DNA from 3 places in the Arthrobacter sp. Y3221157 genome. Region 2 is predicted to be linked to each of the others. Evidence: riboswitches for the same ligand, from Rfam matches in the RefSeq annotation. Region 2 holds a riboswitch; each other region holds the start of a gene.
What was found. Region 2 has a riboswitch for cyclic di-AMP ahead of AC5RTT_RS11760 (M23 family metallopeptidase). Riboswitches for the same ligand answer to the same signal wherever they lie in the genome.
Positions count from the first base shown of each region.

Region 1: another riboswitch for cyclic di-AMP. It lies ahead of AC5RTT_RS12200 (aggregation-promoting factor C-terminal-like domain-containing protein); the one in region 2 lies ahead of AC5RTT_RS11760 (M23 family metallopeptidase).
Region 3: another riboswitch for cyclic di-AMP. It lies ahead of AC5RTT_RS08340 (LysM peptidoglycan-binding domain-containing protein); the one in region 2 lies ahead of AC5RTT_RS11760 (M23 family metallopeptidase).

Region 1 covers NZ_JBNHFD010000043.1:120-7,306, reverse strand. The annotation lists gene AC5RTT_RS12225 (glycosyltransferase family 4 protein) at 1-456, shown strand, start outside; gene AC5RTT_RS12220 (nucleoside deaminase) at 466-969, opposite strand; gene AC5RTT_RS12215 (phosphatase PAP2 family protein) at 1,030-1,833, shown strand; gene upp (uracil phosphoribosyltransferase) at 1,846-2,481, shown strand; gene AC5RTT_RS12205 (glyoxalase superfamily protein) at 2,527-2,901, shown strand; gene AC5RTT_RS12200 (aggregation-promoting factor C-terminal-like domain-containing protein) at 2,964-3,698, opposite strand; cyclic di-AMP (ydaO/yuaA leader) riboswitch at 3,704-3,865, opposite strand; gene AC5RTT_RS12195 (hypothetical protein) at 4,044-4,220, shown strand; gene AC5RTT_RS12190 (winged helix-turn-helix domain-containing protein) at 4,943-5,806, shown strand; gene AC5RTT_RS12185 (SixA phosphatase family protein) at 5,870-6,397, shown strand; partial or broken gene AC5RTT_RS12180 (EamA family transporter) at 6,436-7,187, shown strand, end outside.
Region 2 covers NZ_JBNHFD010000040.1:3,233-10,419, forward strand. The annotation lists gene AC5RTT_RS11750 (NlpC/P60 family protein) at 1-317, opposite strand, end outside; gene AC5RTT_RS11755 (C40 family peptidase) at 478-1,161, opposite strand; cyclic di-AMP (ydaO/yuaA leader) riboswitch at 1,232-1,410, opposite strand; gene AC5RTT_RS11760 (M23 family metallopeptidase) at 1,539-2,360, opposite strand; cyclic di-AMP (ydaO/yuaA leader) riboswitch at 2,371-2,590, opposite strand; gene AC5RTT_RS11765 (iron-dependent transcriptional repressor DtxR) at 2,722-3,417, opposite strand; gene serC (phosphoserine transaminase) at 3,701-4,831, shown strand; gene AC5RTT_RS11775 (DUF3027 domain-containing protein) at 4,914-5,528, opposite strand; gene AC5RTT_RS11780 (cold-shock protein) at 5,535-5,918, opposite strand; gene AC5RTT_RS11785 (hypothetical protein) at 6,122-6,355, shown strand; gene AC5RTT_RS11790 (helicase-associated domain-containing protein) at 6,367-7,187, shown strand, end outside.
Region 3 covers NZ_JBNHFD010000022.1:5,127-12,313, reverse strand. The annotation lists gene AC5RTT_RS08365 (glucose 1-dehydrogenase) at 1-283, shown strand, start outside; gene AC5RTT_RS08360 (DUF1810 domain-containing protein) at 287-730, opposite strand; gene AC5RTT_RS08355 (DNA alkylation repair protein) at 714-1,343, opposite strand; gene AC5RTT_RS08350 (TraR/DksA family transcriptional regulator) at 1,298-1,654, opposite strand; gene AC5RTT_RS08345 (aggregation-promoting factor C-terminal-like domain-containing protein) at 1,676-3,028, opposite strand; cyclic di-AMP (ydaO/yuaA leader) riboswitch at 3,308-3,478, shown strand; gene AC5RTT_RS08340 (LysM peptidoglycan-binding domain-containing protein) at 3,482-4,339, shown strand; gene AC5RTT_RS08335 (protein adenylyltransferase SelO) at 4,474-5,949, opposite strand; gene AC5RTT_RS08330 (APC family permease) at 5,946-7,187, opposite strand, start outside.

The DNA.
Region 1 (7,187 bases), on a different contig from region 2:
GTGCGGGCCGCCGTCGCCGCCAGCGGGTTGGACGACCGGCTCAGGATCACTGGCGAGCTCCTGGGCGACGCCCTGGAAGATGCGTGGGACGCCGCGGACCTGAGCTTGCTGGTGTCCCGTGTGGAGGCGTTCGGCATGGTGGTCACCGAGTCACTGGCACGGGGAATCCCGGTGGTGGTGCGGCAGGGGACAGGTGCAGAGGAAGCGCTCGGGCTGGCACGGTTGATAGACGACGACGGCGGCGCCAGGCTTCCCGGCGCGGCCGTGCCGCTTGTGCCGGGGGACCGGGAGAACCCCGCGAGGCTCGCCGGCGTCCTGCGCCACTGGCTGCGGGACCAGGCAACGAGGGACGAATGGCGGGCGGCCGCGCTGGCGGCCCGGGACCGGCTGCCGGGGTGGAACCAGACGGCAAAAATCGTCCTTGAGGCGTTGGAGCCCGGGGAGGCGGCGGGGTAGGACTTCCCGCTACAGACGGCTGCGGTGTCCAGCGAAGAAGTCACGGAGCAGTTCCGCGCATTCGGCTTCCCGCACCCCGGGGTAAACCTCCACCCAGTGGTTGAGCCGGCGCTCGCGCAGGACGTCGAACACCGATCCCGCGGCGCCTGCCTTCTCGTCCCAGGCACCGAAGACAACCCTGGGAATCCGGGCGAGGACGATAGCGCCCGCACACATGGCGCACGGCTCAAGGGTGACCACCAACGTGCAGTCGGACAGCCGCCAGCCGTCGGCCTTCCCGCCGTCGCGCGCGGCAAGCTCGCGCAGCCGCTCCGCTGCCTGGCGGATGGCCACCACCTCGGCGTGCGCCGTGGGGTCCCCAAGCTCCTCCCGCTGGTTGCGTCCGGAACCCAGCACGGCGCCGTCGGGCCCCAGCACCACGGCACCGATTGGCACATCTTCTGTTGCAAGGGCGCGGCGGGCCTCCACAAGGGCAAGACCCATCCACGTGTCGTGTTTTCCAGTGGAGACCATGGCTCAATGATAGTTTCGAAGGATACCCTGAGCCCGTGACGACCAGCGCCGGGAGGCACAATGAGCACCGTCCGTGACCGCGTTGACAAGTGGTTCAAACCCTATGCCGCTCTGTGGCTGACCATGATCATCGGTGGAACCCTGGTGCTCGCCATGGCACTGCTGGGCGCCGAGGTGTATTCGGACGTGGTGGATGAGGAAGGCCTCGCAAGCCTCGACATTCCCGCACTCGAATATTCGCAGTCGCTCCGGAACCCGGAAACGGATGCCGTCGTCACCGCGTTCACCAACATCGGCGGCGGGACCGGGATGCCCATCCTCGCGAGCATCCTCACGGCCTGGCTAACGTTCCTGAGCCGATCCTGGCGGCCCCTGATCCTGGTGGGGGGTGCGGCTGCGGTGTCCACCACGGCTACCACCGTCGGCAAGCGGCTGGTGGGCCGGACCCGTCCGGACCATACGGAGGCCGTGCCACCCTACGAAAGCACGCCGTCTTTCCCCAGCGGCCACACGCTGAACACCACCGTGGTGATCGGCGTGCTGCTGTATATAATCTGCCTGCAGTTCTACAAGCTGTGGGTCCGGATCACGGCCATCACAGCGGGCGTGATCTTCATCATCGCGATGGGGTTGAGCCGGGTGTTCCTGGGGCACCACTGGCTGACTGACGTGATGGCCGGATGGCTGCTGGGCCTCGCCTGGGTGTTGATGGTGATCCTTGCCCACCGGCTGTTCCACCTGATCAGGCGCAGGGAGCACGTGGGCCCGGCACCCGATTTTGAGCATCCAGTGGTGCGGGATGTGGTGGTTGATGCCCTGCATCACGACGGCCCCGGCGGGCACGGGAAGGATAACGCCGGGTGATAGTTTTGACGCATGCGAACTCTCGTTGTGGACCACCCGCTCGTCGCCCATAAGCTCACCGTCCTGAGGGACAAAAACACCCCGTCCCCGGTGTTCCGGCAGTTGACCGAAGAGCTGGTGACCCTCCTCGCCTACGAGGCGACCCGCGAAGTCCGCACCGAACCCGTCACCATCGAAACGCCCGTCAGCAGCACCGTGGGAACCGCATTCACCAAGCCCACCCCGCTGGTGGTACCCATCCTGCGCGCCGGCCTGGGCATGCTCGAGGGCATGACCAAGCTCGTCCCCACCGCAGAAGTGGGATTCCTCGGCATGGCCCGGGATGAAGAAACCCTGGACATCATCACCTACGCCGAGCGGCTTCCCGAAGACCTCACCGACCGCCAGATCTTCGTCCTGGACCCGATGCTCGCCACCGGCGGAACCCTGCGCGAGGCCATCAAGTTCCTGTTCAAGCGCGGCGCCTCGGACGTCACCTGCATCTGCCTGCTGGCCGCACCCGAGGGCCTCGCCAAGCTGGAAGAGGAACTCGCGGACGCCAACGTGACGATTGTCCTGGCATCCATCGACGAGAAGTTGAACGACAAGTCCTACATTGTTCCCGGGCTCGGGGACGCGGGCGACCGCCTGTACGGCATCGCCGGCTGAGGTTCAAGCCTTCCAAGACCATGGGCTCAGCCGTAGCCTGTGCCCATGGACTGGAAACTTGAACTCGTGTTCGTCCCTGTGTCCGATGTGGACCGTGCCAAGGATTTTTACGTCAACAAGGTTGGCTTCAACGCCGATTTCGACCAGCGGCCCACCGACTCCATCCGCTTCGTCCAGCTGACTCCGCCGGGCTCGGCCTGCTCCATCTGCATTGGTGAAGGACTTACGGACGCCCCTCCGGGGACCGGTTCCAACCTCCAGCTGGTGGTCAACGACATCGAAGCCGCGCACCGCCACCTTAAGGAGAACGGCGTGGACGTCAGTGACGTGGACGTGCAGGACTGGGGCCACTTCGTCTACTTCGCCGATCCGGACGGCAACAGATGGGCAGTGCAGTACATCCCGGGGCGCGATTCTTAAGCCCAAAATTCCCCGGCCCTCACGCACGGACAGCGGAAGGGCCGGGGAAATTCAGCAGGGGCTTAGTACCAGTTGTTGGCGTAGTGGAAGTTCAGCGCGCCACAGGGGGACTGGTAGCGCTCCTTGATGTAGTTCAGGCCCCAGTTGATCTGGGTGCGGTAGTTGGTCAGGTAGTCCGCACCGGCGCTCGCCATCTTCTCGGCGGGCAGGGACTGGACGATGCCGTAGGCACCGCTGCTGGGGTTGGTGGCCGTGGTGGTCCAGTCGGATTCCTTGGTCCAGAGCGTCACCAGGCACTGCATCTGGTCCTGGGCCCAGCCGTAGGAACCAAGCTGGCCGGCGGCGTAGGCCTGCGCGCCTGCCGGGTCATTGACCGCGACGACGGGAGCCGGCTCGGGTGCAGGTGCCGGAGCGGGCTCCGGTGCGGGTGCGGGCTCGGGTGCCGGAGCAGGCTCAGCCGCGGGGACGGGCTCCGGCGCGGGTGCGGGGGCAGGCTCGGCGGCCTGGGGAACAACGTTGATTTCGGCGGGGGCGGGAGACTCGGCCGGGTTGGACCGGATCTCGCTCTTTTCGATGCTCATCTGCGCATCGGAGTCCGCCGCCGTGGTGCTTGTGGTGGACGCCGCGGGAATAAAAGCATTCGTCGCCTGGCCAGCGGCGCCGAGGCCTACCAGCAGGGCACCGGACGTTGCGAGGACCGCGGCACGCTTGCCGAGGGTGAACTTCTTGCCTTCATGACGCTGGGAATCGCTGTCGGAACCCTGTTTCGGGCGCGGTTTAGCCGGGAATGTAAACATGATGAATCGCCTCTCACACCTGCGGAGTTAGCTGTCGGGTTCGGATGAGGGCATCCGGCCACACGGAAATATCACGTGCTGGCTTAACCCCAAGGGCAAATCAGTGCCCGGGACGGTGGGTCCCCCGCCTCTGCCTTCGATCAATCGGAATCCGGGAAGTGGCAGAGCTTGGCGTCATCCGGATATACGGCCCGAACGGGACCCGTACCCAATCGACGCTACAGGAGTTCAGCGCTTAAGTCACATTTAGGTAACGGACATCACGATGACGGCGCGTCGACTTGTGCCAATCGGCGCACAAGGGCAGGTCGAGGGCCGTGCGTCTGGCCCGACTGTGATGCGACCGTGACCATCCCTTCGTCGGCCGGGCCTATTCATTTCACTTTGGACAAGCCCATTCCGCTGGTTCCCTCCGAACCGGAGCGGGACGACTTCCGTGCTGAAGGGCTTGGTGACGTAATCCTCGACGTCCGCTGCCTGGCCCACGGCGCGGTCCTAGGCGGCGTCCATTGCGATGAGTAACAGCGCCGGGACCTCCGGTGTGGACGGGCGGACCCTACCCGGCAGTTCGAGCCGTCGAATTTGGGAGCATCGCATCCAGTGGTCACAGTCCAGTCGGCTGGTTGCATGCGGCGCTCGCAGCCGGGACGAATTCGGCCCAGACGCGTAGGCCAGGTGCAGGGAGCGGAGGTGATCCTGGGCCGCTGGGCCGATAAACGCCGGGCTTGCGGGAAAATTTCTTCCCTTGCTCCGCGCGCCGCTGGACACGCGCCCCGGCAGTAGGGGGCGATTTTGGCAATTCGCACTCACTTGAATAAAAAACTCCGCGGTGCTGCCTTTCGCGAAGAATATTCTGCCAACAGCCCTTTTCGTGGGGGCAAATCGGATAACGAATGTTATTCTTTGGCTCCCGCCAGAATCGTGATCTGCGCCACAATAGAGCATTTCGTCTCACAATGCGGACGATTCGGTCCATTGTTACTTGCAAGTTGCCATTGTTACGCTGCACACTTCCAATGTGAACAAGAACTCAACAGCACCTGCAGCCGCAGAATATTGGCCCAGCACATCAGCTGCTGCCGACATGCGCTGTTGTCGAATGCACGCCTGACCTTCTCCACCCCTCGAAGTTCTTAGGCATTCGCCCCCCAGCCCAGCGTCGGGCGCCCCTCCCCAGTTCGCATTGCGGGGAAACCCAGCATTCGAGCCGCGATGGCGGCCATTCACATTGAGGTAAGCAATCCATGTCTGTTGCATCCGGATACGTCCACATCTCTGTCCGTAACGCCGCCAAGGCGGGCCAGCCTTCCGGCCTCCGCCCCGGATTTGGCCCGCGCCCGTCAATTTCGCCGTCTTCCGGAAGCAGCTTTCCCGCCCAGGGCTACGCGCCGCAGGGCTACAACCCCAACTCCTACGGGCAGCTCCGCGCCGTTCCCACGGCCGACTCCGCTCCCGTAACCGCACCCACGCCCGTGGTGGCAGGACCCAACGCCGTGCGCCCGGTTGCCAATGACAATGTTGCCCGCGGGTTCGTCCTGTACATGGGCATCGACGAGGAAACCGCTGCGGCTGCCGGTACCTCAATCGCCAAGCTTGCCCAGGAAATCCGCGCCTACGCCCAGTCCCTGGTAACCGGCGCCGAAAGCTACGCAGCCGTTGCCGTTGCCCCCGCCGGCACCCCAGGTTCCGCGCTCGACGTCGTCCGTTCCACCTTCGGCGACCCCACGGTGAACTCCCGCCAGCGCACCGAGACGCCCCGTCCGCAGCAGCCGCAGGAGCCGCGCCCGTCCGGTGTCCTGATCGATCTTGCCCGCCGCGAAGTCCACCTCGACGGCGAATCGCTCAACCTGACGTTCAAGGAGTTCGAGCTCCTCAACTACCTGGTGGAGAACGGCACCCGCACCGTGGGCCGCGACGAACTGCTCGAAGGCTTGTGGCGGAACGCCGAGGAAGTGCCCAACGAGCGCACCATCGACGTCCACATCCGCCGCCTCCGCTCCAAGCTGGGCCGCCTCGCCAACACGGTACGCACCGTCCGCGGACAGGGCTACCGCTTCTACGAGCACCCGGAAGTAGTGGTCTGGGCCGCTCCTGAATACTCGATCTGACCCAGGTCTTCCAACCAGCACCCGGCCCGTTTGGGGCGGGTGCTTGTTCGTTAAGCTTGGGGCATGAGTGAGCACCATCTTCGCCGCCTTGTGATCATGCGCCATGCCAAGGCGGACTGGCCCGGCGGTGTGCCCGACCACGAGCGGCCGCTGGAGGAGCGCGGCCACCGGGAGGCGCCGCTGGCCGGGCGCTGGCTGCTCAAGCACAACATCGTCCCGGACTTCATCCTCTGTTCCAGCGCCCTGCGCACGCGCCAGACCTGCACCTGGGTGTGCTCGGAGTTGGGGGACAAGGCACCCACGCCGAAGCTGGAGGACGGCCTGTATGCCGCGTCCGCCCTCCGCATGCTCTCCGTCATCAACCACGTGCCGGATACCGTGACAACGCTTATGCTGATTTCCCACCTGCCGGGCGTGCAGGACCTGGCCATGCACCTCGCCTCCCGCGATTCCGACCACGACGCCTATATGGACGCGGCCACCCGTTTCCCCACCAGCGCACTCACCGTACTGGAGACGGAAAAGCCCTGGGCGGAACTGGACGGGCAGGATGCCAGGATCATCAAGTTCAAGGTGCCCCGCGCCCATTAGCCCCGGTTCCGGCGGGTGGTTCTGGCAGAGTAGGGAGCGTGAATCTCCGGGACTCCCTGCTTGCAGTGCTGGTGGCCGTGCTGTGGGGCCTGAACTTCGTGGCAATCGACATCGGCCTGCACCCGGGCGGCGTGGAGGTGCCCCCGCTCTTGTTCGTGGCCATGCGCTTCATTTTGGTGGTCCTGCCGTGGATCTTCTTCATCAGGAAACCGGACGTCAGCTGGATGGCGATCATCGGCGTCGGGGTCTTCATGAGTGCGGGCCAGTTCGGTCTCCTCTACCTGTCCATGGCGCTGGGGATGCCGGCCGGCCTGGCGTCCTTGGTCTTGCAGGCCCAGGTACTGCTGACCGTCCTCCTCGCCGCCGCGTTCCTTGGTGAGCGGCCGAACCGCGGGCAGCTGGCCGGCGTCGTCCTGGGCGTGGTGGGCCTCGCCGTGGTTGCCGCGGGCCTGAGTGCAGTTGCACCCCTGCTGCCGTTCCTGATCGTGCTCGCTGCGGCCCTGTCCTGGGCGGCGGGAAACGTCATCGCCCGGAAAGCGAAGGCAGCCTCGGGGCTGGGCCTGGTGGTCTGGTCCGGCGCCGTGGTCCCGGTACCCCTCACCGCGCTCTCGCTCCTCGTGGACGGCCCGGACGTGGTACTCGCCACGCTCGCCACCCTCCAGGCGCCCACCATCCTCACCGCGCTCTATACCGCCGTTTTTGCCTCACTGGTGGGTTACGGCATCTGGAACCGGCTCCTGGCCAGCCACCCGTCGTCGGCCGTTGTGCCGTTTACGTTGCTGGTCCCCGT
Region 2 (7,187 bases):
TCCACGACCACGGGCGCCGGCGTGGTGGTGACGGCAGGCTTCTCGTAGGTGATGGCGATGGTGGAAGCAGCGGAGATGGGAGCTTCGATGGCCGATTCAACTTCCAGGGCGGACGCCGGAGCGGAGTCACGCTGGATGTTGGCGTCGGCAGCGTTGGCGGCGACGCCGCTGGTCAGCACCAGGCCGGAGGCGGCAGCGATCACGGCGGCCTGGCGACCTACGCCGCCGGCGTTGTCGCCCACAGCCTTGGCAATGACGGCGATCGAGCTGGTTTTGGTGACCTCGGCACGGTGCCGTGCGGTAGCACGAGTAGTCATCAGTTCTCTCTTTCGATTACCTCGGGGCCTGTGGGCAACCCGAGAGTTTTGGACGCGCCGGCATCTTGGGGGTACGTCGGCGCGCCCCGAACGGGGATGGTGGTTTAGCGAAAAAGTGCGGGCAAAGAAATAGTTCCCGGGGCCGAAGCCCCAAGAACTATTAGCCTGCGAGGGTGTAGAAGGAGGAGGTGCCGGTGGCGGCGACGGAGTGCAGCAGAGTGCCCTGGGAGGGGTTGAGTGCGCTGATCATCATGCCGTTGCCGACGTAGATGCCGACGTGCGCGCCGCCGTTCTGCATCACCAGGTCACCCGGCTGGGGGGTGGAGGTGGGGGTCATGGCGGTCCATGCGTTCACGCGGGGGATGCTGATGCCGGCCTGGGCGTAAACCCACTGGGTAAAGCCCGAGCAGTCCCAACCGGAGGTGGGGCTGGTGCCACCCCAGACGTAGGGGCTGCCAATGCCGGTGTAGGCAATGGCGGCGAGGCCGGTGGTGGCCGCAGAAGCGGCAGTCGCAACAACCTTTTCTGCCGCGGTTGACGCGGTTGACTCGGCGGAGGTGGCGGTCTCGTCCTCGTCGTCGGAGGTTGACAGCACGGTCACGCGTTCAACAACGGGGGCGGCGACGGTGGTGACCACCGGGCGCTCGAAGGAAACGGTGGCGGTAGGTGCTGCGGTGACTGCAAGTGCTGTCTGCGCGGAACCGGACTCGGTGGAAGCGGAGACACCGGCGGTGGTGTCCGCGGTGGCCGGCAGTCCCATGGCAAGGACAAGGCCGGAAGCGGCTGCAACAACAGCAGCCTGGCGACCAACTGTCCCGGCGTTGGCACTAACAGCCTTGGACACGGCGTCCAAAGGGTTGGTACGGACCGGTTGCGCACGGTGGCGCGCAGAATTATGGCGTGAAGACACGAAGGTAGCCTCTCCCAATGCCTGCGAGGTGAGCTGTCGGATTCGGATGGGAGTCACCCGGCCGCGGCGCTTCAAGGAAGCTTTGCGACTTAACCCCAAGGCCTTCCGTGAAGAAGGCCAAAATTGGTTCCCCCGCCCCTGCCAGACGATGAAATGCGAACGGACCTTGAGCGGTGGCAGAGTTAGGCAATCCGCACAAGAGCGTCAACTTCGGAAAAGTTGACGCGAGTTAGACGGTACAGGAGTTTTGACTGAATGTCACATTCAGGTCACGGCTGGTCACGGCAATTCGAGAGTCAGCAATCATTTGACTAGAGCCAGCCCGTCGGATCCACTACTTCGCCGTTGACCTGCACCTCAAAGTGCAGGTGGCATCCGGTGGAGGCTCCGGTGGTTCCGCTCAGTGCCACAACCTCGCCGCGCGAGACAGTCTGGCCCTCAGTCACATTGAAGGACGAGAGGTGGTTGTACGTGGTCTCCAGGCCGTTTCCGTGGTCGATCACCACACGGTTTCCGCCGCCGAACTGGTGCCAGCCGACGAACGTCACGGTGCCGGTGGCGGCCGCGAGAACCGAGGTCCCGCACTGGGCAACGTAGTCCTGCCCGCGGTGGAAGTCGCCGGATCCGCCCGTGATGGGGCTGACGCGGTAACCGAAGGGCGAGGCTGTGGTCAGCGACGCCAGCGGGGCGCCCAGGCTTCCGGTGGATGCGGCGCGGGAAACGGCGCCGGCGGACTGAGCGCTCAGGAGCTGCTTGAGCTTGCCGTCCGGATCCGCCTGGGTCACTACGGCCGAGCGGCTGAAGTCGATCTGCGCTCCGGCTTCGGCGGAGATAGCGGGCTGCGGGGTGACAGCGGTGGCCGCAACAGGCGCAAGGCCAGCCCCGTCGGTGGCCATGACCGGGCTGGTCGCCGGAACAGTCACGGTGAGCACCAAACCGGTGGCAGCCAGTGCCATGCCGGCTTTCTGGCCGATGCCGCTCGCCGAGGCGAACTCGGTGATCTGCCGGAACGGACCCCGACGGCGCCGCGCATCACGGTGGAGATCGCGGGGGCGCTCCGTGTGGATGACTTCGGCGACGCGCGGCGCCGAAGCGGGGCCAGCGGCGCGGCGGCGCCCCCTGGAGGTCTGCATGGACAAGAAGGATTCCTCTCTGGAAAGCCTGCGAAGTTAGCTGTCGGATTCGGGTCAGAGAGTTCAAAGACCCGGTCCGCCGTAAGCAAGCTTCGGCACAGAGATATCCGCTGAGGGATTCCTTCACTGGAAGAGGCTTGCTGCTGACGGACTTCACCCCAAGGCAGTCCCCCGCTGCCGCTTGTGGTTCCCCCGCCTCTGCCAGTTAGTGACTCGTGCTCCCGATCCGCTGGCAGAGCTCGGCTCCGGATCAGGTAACGCTTTTGTATCAACGCTTGGTTCAACTATAGGGGCTTAAGGCCGTAGGTAACAATTCCGTTATCTCGGAGTTACCGGCCTCACACCGGGCGGTTCGGCCTTCCTAGCGAACGTGAACGAACACGTGTGCGGCAACCTCCGGCGGAAGTTCCAGAGCGCCTTCAATGCCGGGCACGCGGACCGAGATGTAGTCGCCCACACGTTCAAGGGTTACCGCCGCGCCTGGGCGGATGCCTCCCTCATCGAGCTGGGACAGCAGTTCAGGCTCCACCTGAATGGGCTCTGCCAGCCGGCTGACCGTGACCTCCGACGCAGGCCCGTAGGACTTCATGGCTTCCAGGAGGCTCGTTACCGTATCAGCGGAGGCAAGAGCGGGCTGGCCACCAAGTGCGGCAAGGCCCGGGATCGGATTGCCGTACGGCGATTCGGTGGGATGGTCCAGCAACTCGTAGATGCGCCGCTCCACCCGCTCGCTCATCACGTGCTCCCAGCGGCAGGCTTCGTCGTGCACATAGGCCCAGTCCAGCCCGATCACGTCGGCCAGGAGCCGCTCGGCCAGGCGATGCTTGCGCATGACCTCGGTGGCGCGCTTGCGGCCGACTTCGGTGAGCTCCAGATGCCGGTCGCCGGAGACCACAACCAGGCCGTCGCGCTCCATCCTGCCGATGGTCTGGGACACCGTGGGACCCGAGTGGCGCAGGCGTTCCGCGATACGGGCCCGCAGGGCAACGATGTTCTCTTCTTCCAGTTCCAGAATGGTCCGAAGGTACATCTCCGTAGTGTCGATCAGATCCGTCATCCAGCTCAGCTCCTCGAGCGCAGTACCTTGCGTTGTCCCACCGTATCGCTGTTCACCGCGACGTAGTCCGTTGGCTAGCTTAGCCTATTTTGACTTAGTCCGAATAGTTGGAAGCCGCCCGGCAACCCGTCTCAGTGGCTGGACTATGACGGTCCCGGTTCCCGCCGAATCAGCTGTTCAGGCAGAATGGGAAAGGCCTTCGATGCAGTCATTGCCGATTGCGCGCCAGCGACCATCCACCCGTCCGGACCTAAGCCGCGTCCACGCCGAAATTGGAGCCCCCGTGAGCGAACCAAGCATCACTATTCCTGCCGATCTCCTCCCCAAGGACGGGCGGTTCGGCGCCGGACCTTCAAAAGTCCGCCAGGAGCAGATTGATGCGCTGTCCGCCGCATCGAAGAACGTCCTGGGCACCTCGCACCGGCAGGCTCCGGTCAAGAACCTCGTCGGTTCAGTCCGCGAGGGCCTCAGCCAGTTCTTCCGCGCCCCGGAAGGATATGAAGTTGTCCTGGGCGTGGGCGGTTCCACGGCGTTCTGGGATGTTGCCAGCTTCGGCCTGGTGGAGCAGAAGGCCCAGCATCTGTCCTTCGGTGAGTTCGGTTCCAAGTTCGCGGCCGCCACCAACAAGGCACCGTTCCTGGACGCCTCCTCCATCATCAAGTCCGAGCCCGGCACCCGGCCGGTGGCGCAGGCAGAGGCCGGCGTGGACGTCTATGCTTGGCCGCAGAACGAGACCTCCACGGGCGTGTCCGCACCGGTCAAGCGGGTGGCAGGCGCGGATGAGGATGCACTGGTGCTGGTGGATGCCACCTCTGCAGCCGGCGGCCTGGACGTCGATGTGGCTGAGAGCGACGTCTACTACTTTGCCCCGCAGAAGAACTTCGCCTCCGACGGCGGACTGTGGCTTGGCTTGTTCTCCCCTGCTGCGCTGGAACGCGCCGCACGGGTCAAGGCAAGCGGCCGCTGGATTCCCGATTTCCTGGACCTGCAGACCGCCATTGACAACTCACGCCTCAACCAGACGTACAACACCCCGTCCCTGTCCACCCTGGTGACATTGGACGCCCAGGTGCAGTGGCTGAACTCAAACGGCGGGCTGGACTTCGCCGCGGCCCGGACAGCCGACTCGGCAGGGCGCATCTACAGCTGGGCCGACGCCGCCGAGTTCGCCACCCCCTTCGTCGCCAACCCGGATGAGCGCTCGAACGTCATTGCCACCATTGACTTCGACGAATCAGTGGATGCCGCCGTCGTAGCCAAGGTACTGCGCACCAACGGCATCGTGGACACTGAGCCGTACCGGAAGCTGGGCCGCAACCAGCTCCGGATTGCCACGTTCGTTGCCATCGAGCCTGACGACGTCTCCGCACTGCTGGCCAGCATCGACTACGTGGTGGGCCAGCTCCGCAAGTAGCCTTTCCTTCAGTACGACGGCGCCGCCCGGGTTTCGCCCGGACGGCGCCGTTTGTGTATCCCGGCCAGGGAACGTTCAGCAGTTACTCGCTGCCGGCGTCGCTCGCCTTAGGCGGCGCGGCAGGATCATCCGTGAAATCGGCATCGGCGGCGTCGGATTCCGTGAAACCGGCATCGGCGTCAGGTTCGGCAACAGCCGCGGCGGAAACTGCCGGTGCGGTTTCTTCAGATTCGGAGGCTTCCCGTTCCTGCTGCTGCTCGTCCTCCGGACGGACGCGCTCAGCCCACGGCACCCATTCAGGAGCGAGGATCGAATCCTCGCTCGGCAGCAGGCCCAGCTCGCTGACGGTGACCACCTTGGAGCGGGAGTTACGGGTTACCACCGCATACCATTGCCAGCCGCCGTAGCCGGCGAGCTTCGACTCGAACAGGTGCGTGACCAAACGGTCGCCTTCGCTCTTGGCTGCGAGGTGCCGCCCGATGTCCCCGGCGGCCGTGATGCCCTCCAGCGCGGTGCGGGCCGTATCGACGGCACCGGCAAGGAAGGCGTCCGGCTTGCCGGTCCGCCATACCGGCACGCCTGCCCGGCGTTTTGGCGCGTTCCTGGCCACCGCCGGGGCTGTTCCCGCTGCAGGAGCCGTCGCGGCACCTGCAGCGTCGTGCACCTGCGTCTGCGGCTGTTCAGCTTCCGGACTCATCGGCTGCTAAACGTCCAGCTCGTCGGCAACCTTACGCAGGGCAGCCGCGATTGCCTTGCCCTTGTTGCCTTCCGGGTATTTTCCTTTGGACAGCGTGCCGGACAGATTGTCCAGCACGCTCACCAGGTCCTGGACCAGCGGTGCGAGGTCCCGGGCGGCGGGCCGCTTGGCCTTTGCGATGGACGGCGTCTTGTCCAGGACCCGCAGGCCCAGGGCCTGGGCGCCCTTGCGGCCGTCGGCCACGCCGAATTCCACTCGGGTGCCGGCCTTGAGCTCCGTCACGCCCTCGGGCAGCGACGATTTGGGCAGGAAAACCTCCTGGCCGTCCTCGCCTGCCAGGAACCCGAAGCCCTTGTCCTTGTCATACCACTTGACCTTGCCGGTAGGCACGTAATCAACCTTCTTCTGCTGTCATGAGACACGGCCAGCCGCCACCGCATCCGCATTGTTGTGCGGGTTCAAGGTATGGCTGCTCTAAACCGTGTTGGTCTATATCCTTCAAGGTTATCCTGCCCGCTGCCCTATTCACGCTTCCAACAGGGCCAGGCAACAGCGTTCACGCCGGGTGCCCGGAGCGCTGTAGCGTTACATTCATGACACCCTCGCGCTACCGGCGGCCCATCATGATCGCGGCCGCAGTCATTGCAGTGCTTTCCCTGGTGGCCGTGGGAGCAGTGATGGCCCTCGCTTTTGCCGGGTCGGTGGCGCCGTCATGGGTAACGTACGCGGCCCTGTATGGCCTGCCGGTAGCGTTTCTCCTCATGCTCTTCCTCGTCCTGGACAGTGTTGCCGGGCGGCGCCGGGCAGGAAAGCCCGACCAGCGGTAACGTTGGGACTGATGTCCCTCATACGCGCGCTCGGCAAGGATCTGGAGTCACGCAGCGACGACTCGTTGCGTGCGCTGTTCGCCGCGCGGCCGGACCTGATGTCCCCTGCTGTTCCCGATTTCTCCGCCCTCGCTGCCCGCGCCAGTTCCCGGGTCAGCGTCCAGCGGGCCCTTGAACGGCTCAACCGGCCCCAGATGCAGGTGCTGGAAACCCTTCACCTGTGCACCAATACGGATACCGAGCACAGTGCTTCGGCCGCGGGGCTGCGCAAGATGATTTCCGGTGCCACCGTGGCCACCGTCGAGCAGATCCTGGCCGGGCTGCAGGAACTGGCACTGGTGCACCGGGCGGCCCCGCCGCACGGGACACCCGCCGCAGGCACCAGGCAGCACTACTACCTGCCGGTCGGGTGCCTCAAGGATGTTGTGGGACTCTACCCGGCCGGCCTTGGCCGGAGCTACACGGAACTGGTGCGCCTCCAGCCGGCGTTTGCCCAGCGCGCGGTCCAGCTGGTCTCCGAACTGCACCACAGCGGCGCCGCCATCCAGGATGCAACCACCCCCATGGAGGCCGCCCTCGCCCTGCAGCACTGGACGTCCTCCCCCGAGGCGCTGAAGGGTATCCTCGCCGGCGCGCCGGAACGCACGACGGCGTTGCTCGGCAGGTTCCGCAACTGGGCCATGGGTGCCGTCCCCCAGGCGCAACGCAAGGCTTCCGTCACGACGGAAGGTTCCGACGTCGGGCCGATTGACTGGCTCCTGGCCCGCGGCCTGCTGGTACCGCTCGATGCGGCACACGTGGAACTGCCGCACAGCGTGGGACTGTCCCTGCG
Region 3 (7,187 bases), on a different contig from region 2:
CACCAAGGCCAGCATCAACAACTTCACCAAGGGCCTGGCCCAGCAGCTCGCTCCCAAGGGGATCCGTGTCAACGCCGTGGCGCCGGGACCCATCTGGACTCCGTTGCAGGTCAGCAGCGGCCAGCCAAAGGAGGACCTGCCGGAGTTCGGGCAGTCCACTCCCCTGGGCCGCGCCGGCCAGCCCGCAGAACTCGCGCCGGCCTACGTTTTCCTGGCCTCGCCCGAGTCCAGTTTCGTGCTGGGCGAGACGCTGAACGTCAACGGCGGCAGCCCCACCCCATAGTTCTTATGCCTGGTCCTGCCCGGCGAGCAGTTCATCGGTGGTTTCGTCGGGCTGGCCGTCGAAGAACTGTGCAAGAACGGTCTTGAACACCGTTTCGCCGGGCGCCGCGCGGAGGAACAGCGTCATGGACGACTGCAGCTTGCGGGCGTCAATGCCACCCAGAATATCCTCGGCCGTGCGCCCGGCGTGGTTGGTCAAGGCCTGTGCGCACTCCAGCAGGCGCGGACCCAGCACGTCGTGCTCAAGGTATCCCCGGGCTTCGTCCAGTGACCTGATGGCATACTTCCGCGAGGTGGCGCTCTGCCCCAGCCCGGCGATCTGCGGAAAGACGAACCACATCCAGTGGCCGCTCTTGCTGCCCAGCTGCAGTTCGGACAAGGCCTGCTCATATGTCCCGCCGCTGTCCTGTGCAGCGACGAAGCGTTCAAGGTCATAGGGATCGTTCATGGATGTCTCCTTGTCGGGGGGTGTTGGGACCGGGCGGGAAGCCGGCGCCGGGCGGCCGCCCAAGTACTGCTGCAGCCTGGCGCAGGCTGGCATGCGGGTCCTGGGCCCACCGCGCCAGCACCACATCGGCGCGCTGCCTGTCGCGCTCCGGCAGCCCGGCTAGCAGCGGCGCCACCACATCGGCCACCAGGGGTCCTTCCAGTTCCGCCGTGGAGGCGGAGCGGAGGAACCCTTCGATCCGGGTCAGGTCCGAGTGGCGCAGCCATCCGGCCTTGGCTTGGAGCAGCACCACGGCAGCCAGCCGCCGCTCGAAGACCGGCCGTTGGCCAGGTTTAGGCCGGCCCCAGAGGACTGAGGCCAGCTGGACGGCGGCATCGTGGTCCAGGGCTTTAAATTTCCGCAGCGCATCACTGACGGTTCCCCGGACAGCGCCTATGGAAGATCCGTAGGAGGCGAGGACCCCGCCCAGCCGGGTGGCGACGTCGTCCGCGCGGTACCAGGAGCCCTCGTTCTGCAGTGTACGGTCGATGAATTCCGCCGCCGCGGCAACAACCTCCGGCCCCGCCGTCACTGCCGGCCTGCCGCGGCGTGGTTGATGCAGAACGCGGTCCATGGCCGGGCTTCCAGCCTGCCCTCGGCAATGGCTTCGCCGCAGACGGCGCAGGTGCCATAGGTTCCGGCGTCCAGCCGGGCGAGAGCGGCCTCCACCTGGTCCAGGCCGGCGGCGCTCTGTTTCAGGAGTGCGGCCGCCTGGGACAGCTCGAAAGCGATCGTGGCGCCCTCGGGATCGTGTTCGTCGTCGACGTTTGAATTGAGCCGGGCCGAACTGGCCGAGGCGATGTCCGCGCGAAGGTCCGGAAGCAGCGCAGCCTTCCGCTTCCGCTCCTCCTCGAGCAGCACCCGGAACCGCTCAAAATCTGGCATGGAGAAAGCCTAGCGCGCTTCTCAGTACCAGTTCCTGGCTACGGAGTGGTCCCAGGCCGCGCAGGGTGTACGGTAGCGGTCCCGGATATACCCGAGCCCCCACTCGATCTGCGTACGGTAGCTGGTAAGCCAGTCGCTGCCGGCGCTTCCCAGCTTGCCGGGCGGCAGGGCCTGCGGAATCCCATAGGCCCCGGAGTAGGGGTTGGTGGCGGTGGTCAGCCAGTTGGATTCCTTGGTCCAGAGCTGGGCGAGGCACAGGAACTGGTCCTGGCCCCAGCCGTAGGCTGCAAGGCGGCCGGAGGCGTAGCTCTTGGCCGCAGCGGGATCGTTGACGGCCCCGCCTGGAACGGAGGGCACGACGACGGCGGGCGGGCCGGGGGTCGCAGGCGCCGGGGCAAGAGGGGCGGGGTTCGCCGGCGCCGGGTTCACGGGAGCAGGATTTACCGGGGCCGGATTTAGCGGCGCGGGATTCGCTGGCACCGGCGCTGCCGGGACCGGGTTTGCCGGAGCGGGAGGTCTTTGAGCACCGGCAAGGGCAGCATCTGCAGCTGTCTGCCGGCGCGCCTGCTCCTCGGCAGCCGCTCGCTTGGCAGCCTGGGCCGCCTCATAGGCTGCGAGCGCCGCCTGGCCTTGCCGGTATTCGCCCTCGAGCGCAGCCGTCGTGCCCTTGAGGGACGCCAGCTGCGCGGTCAGCTCTCCGCTGCGCCGCTGCTCTTCGGCGACCTGGCGGGCCACCGCGTCCTGGGCGGAACGGGCAGCGTCCAGCTTGGCCTTCGCCTCTCCGGACAGTCGTTCGCGCTCCGCCCTGGCGGTCTTTTCCTGCTCCGCCAGCGCAGCGGTGGCTTTGCCGGCGGCCTCCGCCCGGCTAACCAAATCCGCCGTCTTGGCTCCCACCACCTCAACGACGTTGAGCCCGTGGATGCTGTTGTTCTCCAAAGCTTCCAGTGCCACAAAGAATCCCATGGTGGTTCCGCCGGTCTTGTACGATCTGGCGGCCAGCGCACCAACGGCCTGTTGATGCCGCTGCAACTCCGCGTCCGCCTGGGCAGCCTGGCCTGCAAGGGCATCCACCCTGGCCGTTGCGGACTGCAGGGCGGCGTCCGCCAGTGCATAGTCGGCTGCGGATGCCACGGCGGCCGTCCCGAGCGCTTCGGACTCGGACCGCAGGCCTTGAAGCAGGCCTGTGATGTTCTCGATCTCGGCCGCCTTCCCGGCTTCAGACTGCTGCGCCTTCTGAACGTCTTCCCACGATGGGTACCCGCCCGGCGGAGCCTCATCCGCGGCCGCCGGAAGCAGGGCAACGGGGCCGGCCAGGGCAAGTGCCAGCAGCCCTCCCAACAGCGGGGGCTTGAACATGCTTCCGACCAGGCGCATAGCTCAGAAGCTTAGCGGGTTCAACACAAGGTTGAGGGTTTGGGCGGCCTCCCCCGCTACCTTTATAAGTTTGTGACATAAATAACAGGCCACGCCAGCTGCCAAATATCACGCGAGGTCAGAAAGGTGTGCTAGTACTTCCAAACGTTTGCTTAATATGATAGAAGCGCCTCGTATGTTACCCAAACGTGACAATCGCTGCGCGGTCGGGTTATGGTCTTCAGGTGTCCCTCCCAAACGGGACATTCCCATCAGTATGCCGAGCCCTGCCACTGACCCGGGATTCAATCGCTTTCCAGCTGGCAGGGACGGGGGAACCAAGTTTCCACGGCCGTTACGGCCTTGGGGTTAAGTCGATAGCGCCTCCGTCCATTGTGGGCGGTGGCCTTCGGCCGGGTATCTCCAACCCGAACCCGACAGCTCACCCCGCAGGCATGGGAGAGGCGATCACACGTGTCAAAAAATTTCCCTACCGCCCGTCACCGCGCAACTCCGGCCCGCTCAATCGCGCTCCAGGGCTTGGCTGCTTCCGCAAAGTCCCAGGCACGGACGCTCAGCCGTCCGGTGCTCGCAGTTGCCGCTGCGTCCGGCATTGCGTTCGGTGTTGGAGCTCCCGCCCATGCAGGCGTAACCGGCCCGGATACCACCGAGACCGCTAGCGTCCAGGCGTACGGCGCTCCGGCAGCCGCAGTGGCTGCCCCCGCCGCCGCAGCCCCTGCCGCCGGCAACGTCTACACCGTGGTTTCCGGAGACACCCTGGGCGCCATCTCGGCCGCTCACGGCGTCAGCCTGAACGATGTGCTGGCCGCCAACGGCCTGGACATCTCCACCATCATCTTCCCCGGTGACCAGATCACCATTCCGGGCGCCGGCTACGTGGCACCTGCGGCTGCTCCTGCCCCGGCCGCACCTGCCCTGGCGAACACCGGCTCCACCATGAACTATGCCTCCGCGGCCGTTGCCCCGGCTCCGGCCCCGGCCCCCGCACCTGCCGCGACCGGCACCGGCACGGGTGCAGCCATCCTGGCTTCCGCCTACAGCCAGTTGGGCGTGCAGCAGGACTGCACCGCCATGGTGGAGAAGGCCCTCCGCTCCGTCGGCAAGTCCGTCGGTGACCTGGCTCCCGGCCAGTTCTACCAGTACGGCACCACCGTGGGCACCCCCGCCCCCGGCGACCTGGTGATCACTGCAGGCCACGTGGGCGTCTACGCCGGCGACGGCCAGGTTGTCAGCGGCGGCGTGGACGGCTACAAGACCGAAGTCCACTCCATCAGCTGGCTCGGCGGAGCTTCCTTCGTCCGGGTAGCGTAGTTATCCCGCGCAACTGAAGCAGCCGCACCAAGAGCTGCGCACATAAGGGCGGCAGCCGGGAAGACCCCGGCTGCCGCCCTTGCCGTCTTCACGTGTTGCCACCGGGGCCCGCCGCCATTTTGCGGCTCAGCCTGTCAGGTGCCGCAGAACGTCATGTACTTGCCGAAGTCTTCCGGCGCGCCTTCGGCGTAGCGTTCCAGCCCTGGTCGCTCTTCGTAAGGGGCGCCCACTGCTTCAAGGAGCCTGGTAAACGGCTCCAGGTCGCCGCCGGTGGCCGCAGCGAGCGCCTCTTCCACCAGATGGTTGCGCGGAATGTACACGGGATTCACCCGGTCCATTCGGTCCGCATCCGGCTTCATGGACCGCCAGCGCCCGGCCCAGGCGTCGAATGCTGCCAGGTCCATGACCATGCCCCGGACAGGTCTTTCATTTCCGCGCGCTGCTTCGCCCAGGTTGCGGAAGAACCGCGTGTAGTCCACCGGGCCGTCCTTCAAAATCGCAACCACCCCGTCCACCAGTTCGGATGCCGCTTCGGCCTCAGGGCTTCCGGCGGGGCTGGCGGGCAGGCCCAGCTTGATCCTCATCCCGTCGAACCAAGCATCGCTGTACTGCCTGCGGAATTCGCCCAGCGCCTCCACGGCGGGACCGACGGCCTGCTCCTGGTCCTCGTTGATCAGCGGAAGGATCGACTCGGCGAGGCGCGCCAGGTTCCATTCGGCAATAACAGGCTGGTTGGCGTAGGCGTACCGCCCGCCCACATCGATGGAACTGTAAACGGCGGCGGGGTTGAAGTCGTCCATGAACGCACAGGGCCCATAGTCGATGGTCTCGCCGGAAATGGTCATGTTGTCCGTGTTCATCACGCCGTGGACGAAGCCCACCAGCATCCATTGCGCCACCAGCGCGGCCTGGGCCGACACCACCGCCCGGAAAAGCGCAAGGTACGGATTCTCAGCTTCCGCGGCGGCTGGGTAATGCCGGCTGATGGCGTGGTCCGCCAGGCGGCGCAGCAGCTCGAGGTTGTCCGTGGCCCGCGCATACTGGAAACTCCCCACCCGCAGGTGGCTGCTGGCCACCCGGGCCAGGACTGCCCCGGGCAGCATCTCGTCCCGGCGCACCAGGCGTCCGGTGCCGACGACGGCGAGAGACCTGGTGGTGGGAATCCCCAGCGCGTGCATTGCCTCACTGACGAGGTATTCCCGGAGCATGGGCCCGACGACGGCACGCCCGTCACCTGCCCGCGCAAATGGTGTGCGGCCCGAGCCTTTGAGGTGGATATCGCGCAGGCGGCCGTTGGCGTCAAGGATCTCGCCAAGCAGGAGGGCCCGCCCGTCCCCCAGGAGGGGTGAGTATCCGCCGAACTGGTGCCCGGCGTAGGCCTGGGCCACCGGCGCCGCCCCCTCCGGCACGTGGTTGCCCAGCAGCAACCGCACACCCTCCGCGCTGCGCAGGTAGCGGGCATCAAGCCCGAGCTCTTCCGCGAGGGCGTCGTTGAAGACCAGGAGCCGGGGCTCCGGAGCTTCCTCCGCCTGCCAGGGAACAGCCATGTCTGCCAGTTCGCTGGCGAAACGGCTTTCGAGGATGACCGTTGATTCTGCAGCGGTAGTCATGGGTTAACCCTATCCCCGCGGTTGGTCCGTCGGTTGATCAGCCAGGTGACAAACCACAGGATCACGCCGATCGCCATGAGCCCGCCGGCTATCTGGTACTGGATCACGTTGCGTCCCACCCATGGGCCGGCAAGGAAAGCACACAGGATGGCTGCCACCAGGGGCAGGGGGCCGGGCGAGGTGAAAAAGACCTTGCGGTTCGGATCCCGCTTCCGGCGCAGCACCAGGCATGCCACGTTTACGACGGTGAAGACGCACAGCAGCAGGAATGCCGTTGTGCCGGAAAGGTTGGCGACGATGTTGCTTTCCGGATCGCTGGCCACATAGAGGATGAGCCCCAGCGCCAGGACCGTGGAGAAGGCGATGCCCGCCCACGGGGTGCGGCGGACCGGCAGGACCTTGCCCAGGGGGCGCGGCAGGACCTGCTGCCGGGCCATACCGTAGATCAGCCGGCTGGCCATGAGCATATTGATCAACGCAGTATTGGCCACGGCGAAGACGGCAAGGAACGGGAAGACCCTATCGATGGGAAAGTCCGGCGAGCCCTTATGCACCACTTCGAGCAGTGCCGCGCCTTCGGCTTCGCGGATTCCCTCCAGTTCTGTGGGTGTGAGCACGCTGACTACGGACACTGCAACCAGCATGTAAAGGAGCACGGCGATGCCGAGGCCGGTCAGCATGGTCCGGGGGAAGATCTTCTCGGGATTGCGCGTTTCCTCCACCATGTTTACCGAGTCCTCAAAGCCCACCATGGCGAAGAAGGCGATGGAGGTGGCGGCGGTGACGGCGAGGAACAGGCCCTTGTCCTGGTAGTCGCTGAAGACGAAGATCTCACCGGGGTTGCCTGTGCCCTGGGCCATGACGAAGAACCCGACGCCGATCACGATGCACAGCGCCACCATTTCCACCACGGTGAGCACCACGTTGAACTTGACGCTCTCCCCCACGCCCCGCAGGTTGATGGCGGCCAGCAGGAGCATGAATGCCAGGGCGACGGCGGTGATCACGCCCTGGCCGGGATCACCCATGGCCCCGTTGACCTCCAGCCCGCCGAAGAAATTCTGCGCCAGCACATTGGCCGAGGTTGAGGCGCTGGTGATGCCCGAGCAGACCACCGCGAATGCCACCAGGAACGTGACGAAGTGGATGCCGAACGCCTTGTGCGTGTACAAGGCGGCGCCTGCCGCCTGGGGATACTGGGTGACCAGCTCCAGGTAGGAAAAGGCCGTCAGCGTCGC